Regions from separate parts of the Nocardiopsis sp. LDBS0036 genome, predicted to be linked through region 1. Evidence: riboswitches for the same ligand, from Rfam matches in the RefSeq annotation. Region 1 holds a riboswitch; the other holds the start of a gene.
What was found. Region 1 has a riboswitch for cobalamin ahead of UIS43_RS01810 (VWA domain-containing protein). Riboswitches for the same ligand answer to the same signal wherever they lie in the genome.
Positions count from the first base shown of each region.

Region 1 (4,796 bases):
TCGCCTGATCTCCGCCCAGCCCTCGGCGGCGTCCGCCGCGTGGTCCTCGGCGTCGCCCTTGCGACGGCTCCACGACCAGCCCGAACCCATCTTGTGCCACTCGACCGGACCGCCCTCGCCGGTCTGCTCGTGCAGCTCACCCAGGCGTTCCAGCACGGTCTGCTCGCCGATGCGCCACTTCGCCGACTTGACGAACTGGAACACCCCGATCCGCCAGCCCTGGTTCCAGCCGCGCAGCGCGAGGCCGAACGCGGCGGTCGACTTGCCCTTGCCGTCACCGGTGTGCACGGCGAACACGGGCTGGTTGCGGCGCTGGCGCGTGGTGAGCCCGTCGTCGGGGACGACGAGCGGCTGTCCCTTGGGCATCAGGCGGCCCTCTCTCGTACGGCGGTGCCCAGCGCGTCGGCGCTGACCTCGCTGACGGGCATGTGGTCGGCGCCCAGGCGGGCGGCCAGGGAGGCGGCCAGGCCCAGGCGCAGCGGCCCGGACTCCCCGTCCACCACGACGGTGGTCACGCCCAGTCCGGCGACGTGGTCGGCGGCGGCCATCGCGCGGCCCACCGCCCCCTTGCCGCCGGTGGCCCGGCCGTCGGTGACCACGACCAGGAGCGGACGCAGCCTCGGGTCCCGCAGCCGCTCGCGGCGCAGGACGCGGGCCGCCTCCTCCAGGCCCTCGGCCAGCGGGGTGCGCCCCCCGGCGGGCAGGTCGTCGAGGCGGGCCGCGGCCACGTCCACCGAACGGGTCGGCGGCAGCGTGAGTTCGGCCTCGCGTCCCCGGAAGGTGACCAGGCCGACCTTGTCGCGGCGCCGGTAGGCGTCCAGGAGCAGGGACAGGATCGCGGTCTTGACCTCGGTCATACGCCTGCGCGCCGCCATGGAGCCGGAGGCGTCCACGCAGAACAGCACCAGGTTGGTCTCCTGACCCTCGCGGACCGCGACGCGCAGGTCGCGGGGGCGCAGCCGCAGTCGGCCGCCGCCCTGGGGCCGCAGCGCGGCGGCCCGCACGGTCTCCACCAGGTGGACCGCGCTGCCCGCACCCCGGCCGGGCTCGGCGGCGCCGATCCGCCGGCCCCGCGTGCCGACGGCCCGGCTGCGCCTGCCGTCGGCGCCCTCGCCGGAGCCCCGCACGGTGAGCAGCCGGGTCCGGTAGGGGGCGGCGGCCCTGGCGGTGGTCGGGGAGGCGCCGGAGGGGCGGGGTTCGGGGGAGTCGCCCTCGGCATCCTCGGGCGCGTGCTCGGCTGAGGCGGGGGAGCGCTCCGGGTCGGGCTGTTCGCCGCCGGAGGTCTCGGCTTCCCCGGTGTCCCCGGCGTTGTCCGGGGGACTGGCGTTGTCGGAGGGATCCTGTGGGTCCTGTGTGTCTGACGGGGTTTCGGAATCGTCGCCGTCGTCGGTCCCCTGCGGGCCCGGCGGCTCCGGGGGGTCGGGCGGCGGTTCCTCGTCGCCCAGGATCCGGTCCAGGAGCTCCTCGTCGAGTCCCGGCGCGTCGAAGGGGTTGCGTCGGCGCCGGTGCGGCAGGGCGAGCGTGGCTGCGCGGCGGATGTCGGCCCGGGTGACCGAGGTTCGGCCCGACCAGGCCGCGTGCGCCATCGCCGTGCGCGCGGTCACGATGTCGGCGCGCAGGCCGTCCACGTCGTAGGCGGCGCACACCTCGGCGATCTTCAGCAGCGCGGCCTCGGACAGGCGCACCCGGCCCAGTGCCTCCCGGGCCGCCGCGATGCGTTCGGCCAGCGCCTTCTCGGCCCCGTGGTAGCGCCCGGCGAAGGCGGCGGGGTCGGCGTCGTGGGACATGCGCCTGCGCACCACCTCGGCGCGGATCGCGGGCTCGGACGGCGCGGCGACCTCGACGGTGAGTCCGAACCGGTCCAGGAGCTGCGGGCGCAGCTCGCCCTCCTCGGGGTTCATGGTGCCGATGAGCAGGAACCGGGCCGCGTGCTCCACGGAGAACCCGTCGCGCTCCACGGTGACCCGGCCGGTCGCGGCGGCGTCCAGCAGCAGGTCGACCAGGTGGTCGTGCAGGAGGTTGACCTCGTCGACGTAGAGGATGCCGCGGTGGGCCCGGGCCAGCAGGCCGGGTTCGTAGGCGACCCTGCCGTGGGTGAGGGCCTGTTCCAGGTGCAGGGAGCCCAGGACGCGGTCCTCGGTGGCGCCGACGGGCAGTTCGACCAGGCGCACCGGGCGGCTCTCCACGGCCGTGCCGGACCCGAAGGGCCCGTCGGGGGAGTGCTGCGCCGGGTCGGCGGGGTCCACGGAGAACCGGTCGCCCTGGTAGACGTCGACGGGCGGCAGGAGGGAGGCCAGGGCCCGGACCGCGGTGGACTTGGCGGTGCCCTTCTCGCCGCGCACCAGGACGCCGCCGATCTCCGGCGAGACGCTGGTGAGGACGAGGGACAGGCCCAGGTCGTCGAGTTGCTCGGCGTCGCAGCCGACGATTGCGGAAAAGGGGTAGTGCGGTGACCGCAATGGCATGTAGAGGCTCCCGCTCATGTCGCCATCGGTAAGGGACGGGCGCGAGGCCGGTCTTCGGACTTGCCGGGTCCTTCCTGGACGGAAGGCTCGGTTCACCGCAGCGGGCCTGTGCCGGAGTCTCACCGGGCTTCCCAGATTCTCCCCGCCGGCCGTCCCCACCGTTTCCGATGGCTGGGCCGTTGGGGCACCTCATGCCTGCCGCCACGATAGCGTCCGAGGAATGAAGGACGACAGCCGCCCTCCCGTCACCCACCACCGCCCGGATGCCGCTGCGCGGGGGAGTGGTGCACCCTCAACGGACGCCTGCGGCGCGGAGCCTGCTTCCGTCACCCACCGTGCCGCTGCGCGGGAGGACGGGGTCTCCCCGCCCACCGGGCGCCGGATCACCGTCGTCGGCATCGGCGCGGACGGCTGGCCCGGCCTGCCCGAGCGGCTGCGCGCGCTCGTCCTGGCCGCCGACACGGTGCTCGGCGGGCGCAGGCACCTGGCGATGCTCCCCGACCGGCCCCGGCAGCGCCGCCTGGCCTGGCCCTCACCCCTGCGCGAGGGCCTGCCGCCTCTGCTGGCCTCGCTCGACGCCGCCTCCGCCGACCCAGCTTCCGCCGACAGCGCCTCCCCTGACGGCCCCTCCACCGTGGCGCTGGCCTCCGGCGACCCCCTGGTGTCCGGCATCGCCACCACCCTGATCGACCTGCTGGGCGCGGACGCCGTGCGGGTGGAACCCGCCGTCTCCTCGGTCGCCCTGGCCCGCGCCCGCATGGGCTGGCCCGCCGAACGCTGCGCGGTGGTGGGCCTGGTCGGCCGCGACCCCCGCCTGCTGCTGCGCCAGCTCGCCCCCGGCCACCGCGTCCTGGTGCTCTCCTCCGACGGCGCCACCCCCGCCGCGGTCGCCGCCCTGCTGGTCGGCGCGGGCTACGGCGCCAGCCGGATGACCGTGCTGGGCGACCTGGGCGCGGACTCCGAGTCGCGCCTGGAGACCACCGCCGACCACTGGCTCGCGTCACCTCCCGGCACGGTGCCCCCGCTGCACGTGCTGGCCCTGGAACTCCTGGGCCCGCCCGGCCACGGCCTGGTCGCGGGGCTGCCCGACGACGCCTTCGAACACGACGGGCAGCTCACCAAGCGCGACCTGCGCGCCTCGGCGCTGGCCCGCCTGGCCCCCTCGCCGGGCCAGCACCTGTGGGACGTGGGCGCTGGCGCGGGCTCGGTGAGCATCGAGTGGATGCGCGCCCACCCCTCCTGCACCGCCACGGCGGTGGAGGCCCACCCCGAACGGGCCGCGCGGATCGGCCGCAACGCGGGCCGCCTCGGCGTTCCCGGCCTGGACGTGGTCACCGGCCGCGCGCCGGACGCGCTGGCCGGGCTGCCCGCGCCCGACGCGGTGTTCGTCGGCGGCGGCGCGACCCGGCCGGGCGTGCTCGACGCCTGCCTGGGGGCGCTGCGGCCGGGAGGGCGGATCGTGGTGCACGGGGTGACGCTGGAGACCGAGCACCTGCTCGCCGACGCCCACCGGCGCCACGGGGGCGAGCTGACCCGGATCGCCGTCGAGACCACCGCGCCCATCGGCGGGTTCACCGGCTGGACGCCCGCCCGCACGGTCACCCAGTGGTGTCTGGCGGTGCTGCCCTGACCCTCCGCTGCGCTGCTTCGCGCCCAGGCGCCGGAGGCACGGGAGCCCTCGACCCCCACGCACGCCCCTCCCTCCACGCGAACCCGCCCGCGGAGCCTCCGGAACCCCTTCGGGGCCCTCCCTACCCGCTGGCCCGCGGCCGGGCCGGGTCGTAGAGGTAGGACTCACCGCCCGCCCCGGGATCGAGCGCCCGCCCCACCAGGATCACCGCCGCCTGCCGGAACCCGGCCTCCTCCACCGCGTCGGCGACGGTGGAGACCGTGCCGCGCAGCACCGCCTCGCCCGGCTGGCTGGCCCGGTACACCACGACCACCGGGCAGTCGCCGCCGTACTCGGGTTCGATCTCGGCCATCAGCTCGCGCACCCGCCGGATCGCCAGGTGCAGCACCAGCGTGGCCCGGGTCGCGGCGAACGCGGCCAGCGACTCGGTCCCGGGCATGGCGGTCGAGCGGGCCCGCGTGCGGGTCAGCACCACCGACTGGGCCACCAGCGGCACGGTCAGCTCCCGTCCCGCCAGCGCCGAGGCGGCCGCGTACGCGGGCACCCCGGGCGTGACGTCCCACGGAACGCCGTGCGCGTCGAGCCTGCGGGTCTGCTCGGCCAGCGCCGAGTACAGCGACGGGTCGCCGGAGGTGAGCCGTACGACGTCGCGGCCCGCCGTGTGCGCGCGGACCAGGTGGTCGGTGATGCGGTCCAGGTCC
Region 1 is NZ_CP141103.1:470,350-475,145, forward strand. Features, by position in the region: gene cobO (cob(I)yrinic acid a,c-diamide adenosyltransferase) at 1-366, opposite strand, end outside; gene UIS43_RS01810 (VWA domain-containing protein) at 366-2,459, opposite strand; cobalamin riboswitch at 2,493-2,637, opposite strand; gene cbiE (precorrin-6y C5,15-methyltransferase (decarboxylating) subunit CbiE) at 2,686-4,095, shown strand; gene cobM (precorrin-4 C(11)-methyltransferase) at 4,217-4,796, opposite strand, start outside.

Region 2 (4,796 bases), 960 kb from region 1:
CGATTCCCGTTCTCCGGGCGCCCGGACACGGACCGAGGCGAAGCGGAGGTCCACAAAAACACCGCCGGGCTCACGCCAGGTCGGCGCGCACCCGGCGGGCCGCCTCGACCATGTTGCGCAGGGCCTGTTCGGCCTCGGCGTAACCGCGCGTCTTGAGGCCGCAGTCGGGGTTCACCCACAGGTTCCGGGCGTCGATGTGCGCGACCGCCAGCCGCAGCGCCCCCTCGATCTCCTCCACCGAGGGCACCCGCGGGGAGTGGATGTCGTACACGCCCGGGCCGATCCCGCGCCCGTAGCCGCGCTCGCCCAGGTCCCGCACCAGCTCCATGCGCGAGCGGGCGGCCTCCACGCTGGTGACGTCGGCGTCCAGCGCCTCGATGCCGCCGACGATCAGCCCGAACTCCGAGTAGCACATGTGCGTGTGGATGGTCGTGGACGGCGACACCCCCGACGTGGCCAGGCGGAAGGAGCCCACCGCCCAGTCCAGGTACCGCGCCCGGTGCTCCGAGCGCAGCGGCAGCAGTTCGCGCAGGGCCGCCTCGTCCACCTGGATATGGCGGATCCCGGCGCGTTCCAGGTCGGCGACCTCGTCGCGCAAACTCAAGGCCACCTGGCGTGCGGTCTCGCCCAGCGGCTGGTCGGTGCGCACGAACGACCAGGCGAGCATGGTGACCGGACCGGTCAGCATGCCCTTGACCGGCTTGTCGGTGCGCGACTGGGCGTAGGTGGTCCACTCGACCGTCATCGGCTGGGGGCGCGAGACGTCGCCGAACAGGATCGGCGGGCGCACGCACCGCGAACCGTAGGACTGCACCCAGCCGTTCTCGGTGGTGGCGTAGCCCTCCAGCTGCTCGGCGAAGTACTGGACCATGTCGTTGCGCTCGGGCTCGCCGTGCACGAGCACATCCAGTCCGATCTCCTCCTGGAGCGCGACGACCCGGTCGATCTCCTCGCGCAGGACGGCCTTGTAGGCGTCCTCCGCCAGTTCCCCCCTGCGGTGCGCGGCGCGGGCGCGGCGCAGCTCGGCGGTCTGCGGGAAGGACCCGATGGTGGTCGTGGTGAGCGGGGTGTCGGTGGGCCTGCCGCGTTCCCGCGGGCGCTCGTAGGCGTCCGGGCCCAGGGCGTCGAGGCGGGCGCGCACGCGCGCGTCGGTGAAGGCGGGGGGACGGACGCCGCCCCGTCCGGTGTGCTCGGACTCGGCGCCCTCGGACAGCACGCGGCCGAGCAGGGCCGTCTCCTCGGCCTTCTGCCTGGCGAAGGCCAGGGCCCCGCGCAGCTCGGGGGCCAGGGAGGGCTCGGCGTCCAGGTCCAGGGGCACGTGCAGCAGGGAGCAGGAGGTGCTCACGGTCAGCTCGTCGGTGAGGGCGAGCAGGGTACCGAGCGCGGCGACGGCGGCCGGGATGTCGGTGCGCCAGACGTTGCGCCCCTCCACCACGCCCGCGACCAGGCGGGTGGCACCCAGGCCGGAGACCCGCACCAGGTCGTCCACGCCCTCGTCGTCGGTGACCAGGTCCAGGCCGACCGCCTCGACCGCGGAGTCCTTGAGGACGCGCAGGGCGGCGGAGCCGATGGAGCCGAAGTAGGTGGACACCAGCAGGGAGGGGCGGTCGGTGACCGCGCCCAGGTACTGGTAGGCGCGCTCCAGGTGGCCGACGGCGGCGCGGCCCTCGTCGGTGGCCAGGATCGGCTCGTCCAGCTGGACCTCGGTGGCGCCCGCGGCCCGCAGGTCGCCGAGCAGCTGGGCGTAGGCCTCCAGGAGCTGGTCGAGCAGCTGGACGGGTTCCCAGCCCTCGGGGGCGCCGTCGGCGGGCTTGGCCAGCAGCAGGAAGGTGAGCGGACCGACCAGGACCGGGCGGGTGTGGAAACCCGCCTCGGCCGCCTCTCGGAACTCGGCGACGGGCTTGTCGCCCACCAGGCGGGGACGGCTGCCGGGCGAGAGCTCGGGGACCAGGTAGTGGTAGTTCGTGTCGAACCACTTGGTCATCTCCAGCGGCGGGGCGCCCTGTTCGCCGCGGGCGAGCGCGAAGTAGCGGCGCAGTTCCTCCTCGCGGTCCGCCGCCGCGGCGGGAGGGGCGAAGCGGGAGGGGACCAGGTCGAACAGGACCGCGGTGTCCAGCACGTGGTCGTAGTAGGAGAACGTGTTGGAGGGGATGTCGTCGACACCGGCCTCGCGCAGCTGGGCGTAGACGCCCAGGCGCAGCCCGGCGGCGACCTCGTCCAGTTCGCGGGCGGTGGTGCGGCCCCTCCAGTGGGACTCGCAGGCGCGCTTGAGCTCGCGGGCGGGGCCGATGCGCGGGTAGCCGTGCACGGTCGAGCGCACGGAGGGGCGTGGTCCGCCCGGGGCCGCGGACGGCGCGGGGGTCGTGGTCATGAGCTTCTCTCCCTCGTCGAAAGCCGGGTACCGGCCGCGAGGGGAGAAGAGGGGAGGACACGCCGACGGACGCGCCGCGGGCGCGCACCGGACCTGCCACCGCCTCCGGCCCTCCCTCGGGGCGCGGGACCACCGGCGCCGCGGGTGCGTCGCCGGGTGGAGGCAGGTCTTCGGACTCGGGGGCGCGGGCGGTGCCGACACCGCTCCTCCTACTGGCCGCCGCTTCCCGGTGTGCGGTCTCCGCGACCGGCACTACCAGTGCTCATGGCGACGTTCGTTCCCCCATACCGCTGCGGGGCAGTCCCGGACTCGCACCGGGTTCCCTCTTGCGACATGGTTCCGCCCCGCCCGTTCCGGGCCGGACCCGGGACGCGGGGGTGGATCATGTACCTTCCACGGCTGCAAGTATAGGGAGGGCCCCCTTCGCCCCTGTACCCGGCGTGCGGCCCCATGCGCCCGGCCCGGACGGTGAGAACCCCCGTCCTTCGACCGGCGTCACACACGAAGTCAAGCGTTGCGCGGGTGAGCTCCCCTCTGCTCCCCGCGGACGTTCGTCTGAGCGATGAACGTGGAGATTCCCTCGTGAGTAAGCAGTCCCGCCTCGCCATGGCACCGGACCACCCCCTGATCACGGTCGTGGTAGCCCTGGCGGTCCTGGCGGGCATGGTGTTGTTGGCCACCCGCTCCTCCGGGGAGCCCGAGCCCGGGCCGCGGACGCATGGAGCGCCGGTCTCCGAGAGCGAGCCGTCGCCCCCGGCCTCCGGTGAGCCCGACGGGCTCACCGAGGTGGACGCGGCCGCGGTGGCGGGCCTGGAGGAGGCCGAACTGCCCTACGACGGGGAGATCTCCGTCGCGGTGACCTATCCGGTGATCCCCAACGCCGAGCCGCTGGCCGACTTCCTGGAGCGTGAGCTGACCGACGAGGTGCACGCCTTCGAGGCCGCCAGCCCCGGCGCGGTCTCCTTCGAGGCGGGGTGGAACCTGACCGCGGCGCGCGACGGCCTGCTGGGGGTCCGCGTGACCCGGGTGGAGACCGACTCCGAGGGGTCCCGGGAGGGGTACACCACCTACTGGTACGACACCGAGACCGCGGCGCACCACCCCTCCGCCGCACTGGTCGGCGGCCAGGAGCAGCTGGAGGAGCTCAACGGCCTGGTGCGCGGCGCCGTCGGAAGCGGGGAGGGCGGGGAGGGCCCGGCCGACCCCGGCGTCGTCCACCCGATCAGCTCCCTGTACGACTCGGTGGGCTTCAACCCCGACGGCGACCTGGTCGTGGAGTTCGACGCCGGGCAGGTCGCCCCGGCGGAGGAGGGCCGCACGCGCGCGGTGGTCGCCGCCGGTGAGGCCGAGGGCCTGCTGTCCGAACTGGGCCTGCGCGTGCGCGACGCCGCGACCGTGGGCGTGGAGGACTTCTCCATCGCCGCCCCGCCCCAGGCCGACAAGGACGGCCAGGAGGAGGGCGCCGTGCCCGGGCAGGTGCCCGCGGTGGACCCCGAGGTCGACTGCTCCGACCCCGAAACCAAGTGCGTGGCGCTGACCTACGACGACGGGCCCGGCGGGCGCACCCCCGAACTGCTGGACGCCCTCGCCGAGTACGACGCGCGGGCCACGTTCTTCGTCACCGGCAACCCCGTCATGGAGCACCCGCACACGGTGCGGCGCGCCTACGCGGAGGGGCACGAGATCGCCAACCACACCCTGAACCACCCCGACCTGGCCGGTCTGGGCGCGGGAGGGGTGCGCGCGGACCTGGACGTCGTGCAGGCGCTGGTGTACCGCGAGACCGGCTACACCATGAACCTCATGCGCCCGCCCTACGGCTCGACCGACGAGGGCGTGGCCTCGGTGACCGCGGACATGGGCCTGGCCCAGATCCTGTGGAGCGTGGACACCCTCGACTGGAAGGACCGCAAGGCCTCGGTGATCCACGACCGGGTGCTGGAGGGCGCTTCGGACGGGGCGATCATCCTCATGCACGACATCCACGGCACCACCGTCGACGCCTCCCGCACGGCCATCCGGGAACTGGACGAGCAGGGGTACACCATGGTCACGGTGTCCCAGCTGCTGGGGACCACGACCCCCGGCCAGAGCTACATGGACGGGGTCCCCGACGCCCCGGAGGAGGACGCCGACCCCTCCGAGGAGGCCGGTGAGCCCGCTGAGGGGGCCGAGGAGGCTTCCGAGGAGGCCTGAAGGGCGCGGCGTCACGGCGCGGCGGGCGGTTCCGGGTGAGGATGGCCCCGGGAGGGCTTCGGGGCCGCGGCCGGTGGGACGCACGGGGTGCGGAGCACCGGGTGGGGACGGAAAGGACGACCCGCACGGGTGTTCCCGGTCTCCGGCGCGCTGCCCGTCCCGGAGCGGTGACCACATGTGGTCACCGCTCCGGGACGGGTGACGGCGTCCCCTATGTTGCTCCCAGCAG
Region 2 is NZ_CP141103.1:6,061,036-6,065,831, reverse strand. Features, by position in the region: gene metE (5-methyltetrahydropteroyltriglutamate--homocysteine S-methyltransferase) at 71-2,371, opposite strand; cobalamin riboswitch at 2,536-2,699, opposite strand; gene UIS43_RS25770 (polysaccharide deacetylase family protein) at 2,978-4,567, shown strand.
Region 2: it holds a riboswitch for cobalamin, as region 1 does, so the genes downstream of both, metE (5-methyltetrahydropteroyltriglutamate--homocysteine S-methyltransferase) here and UIS43_RS01810 (VWA domain-containing protein) in region 1, are expected to answer to the same signal.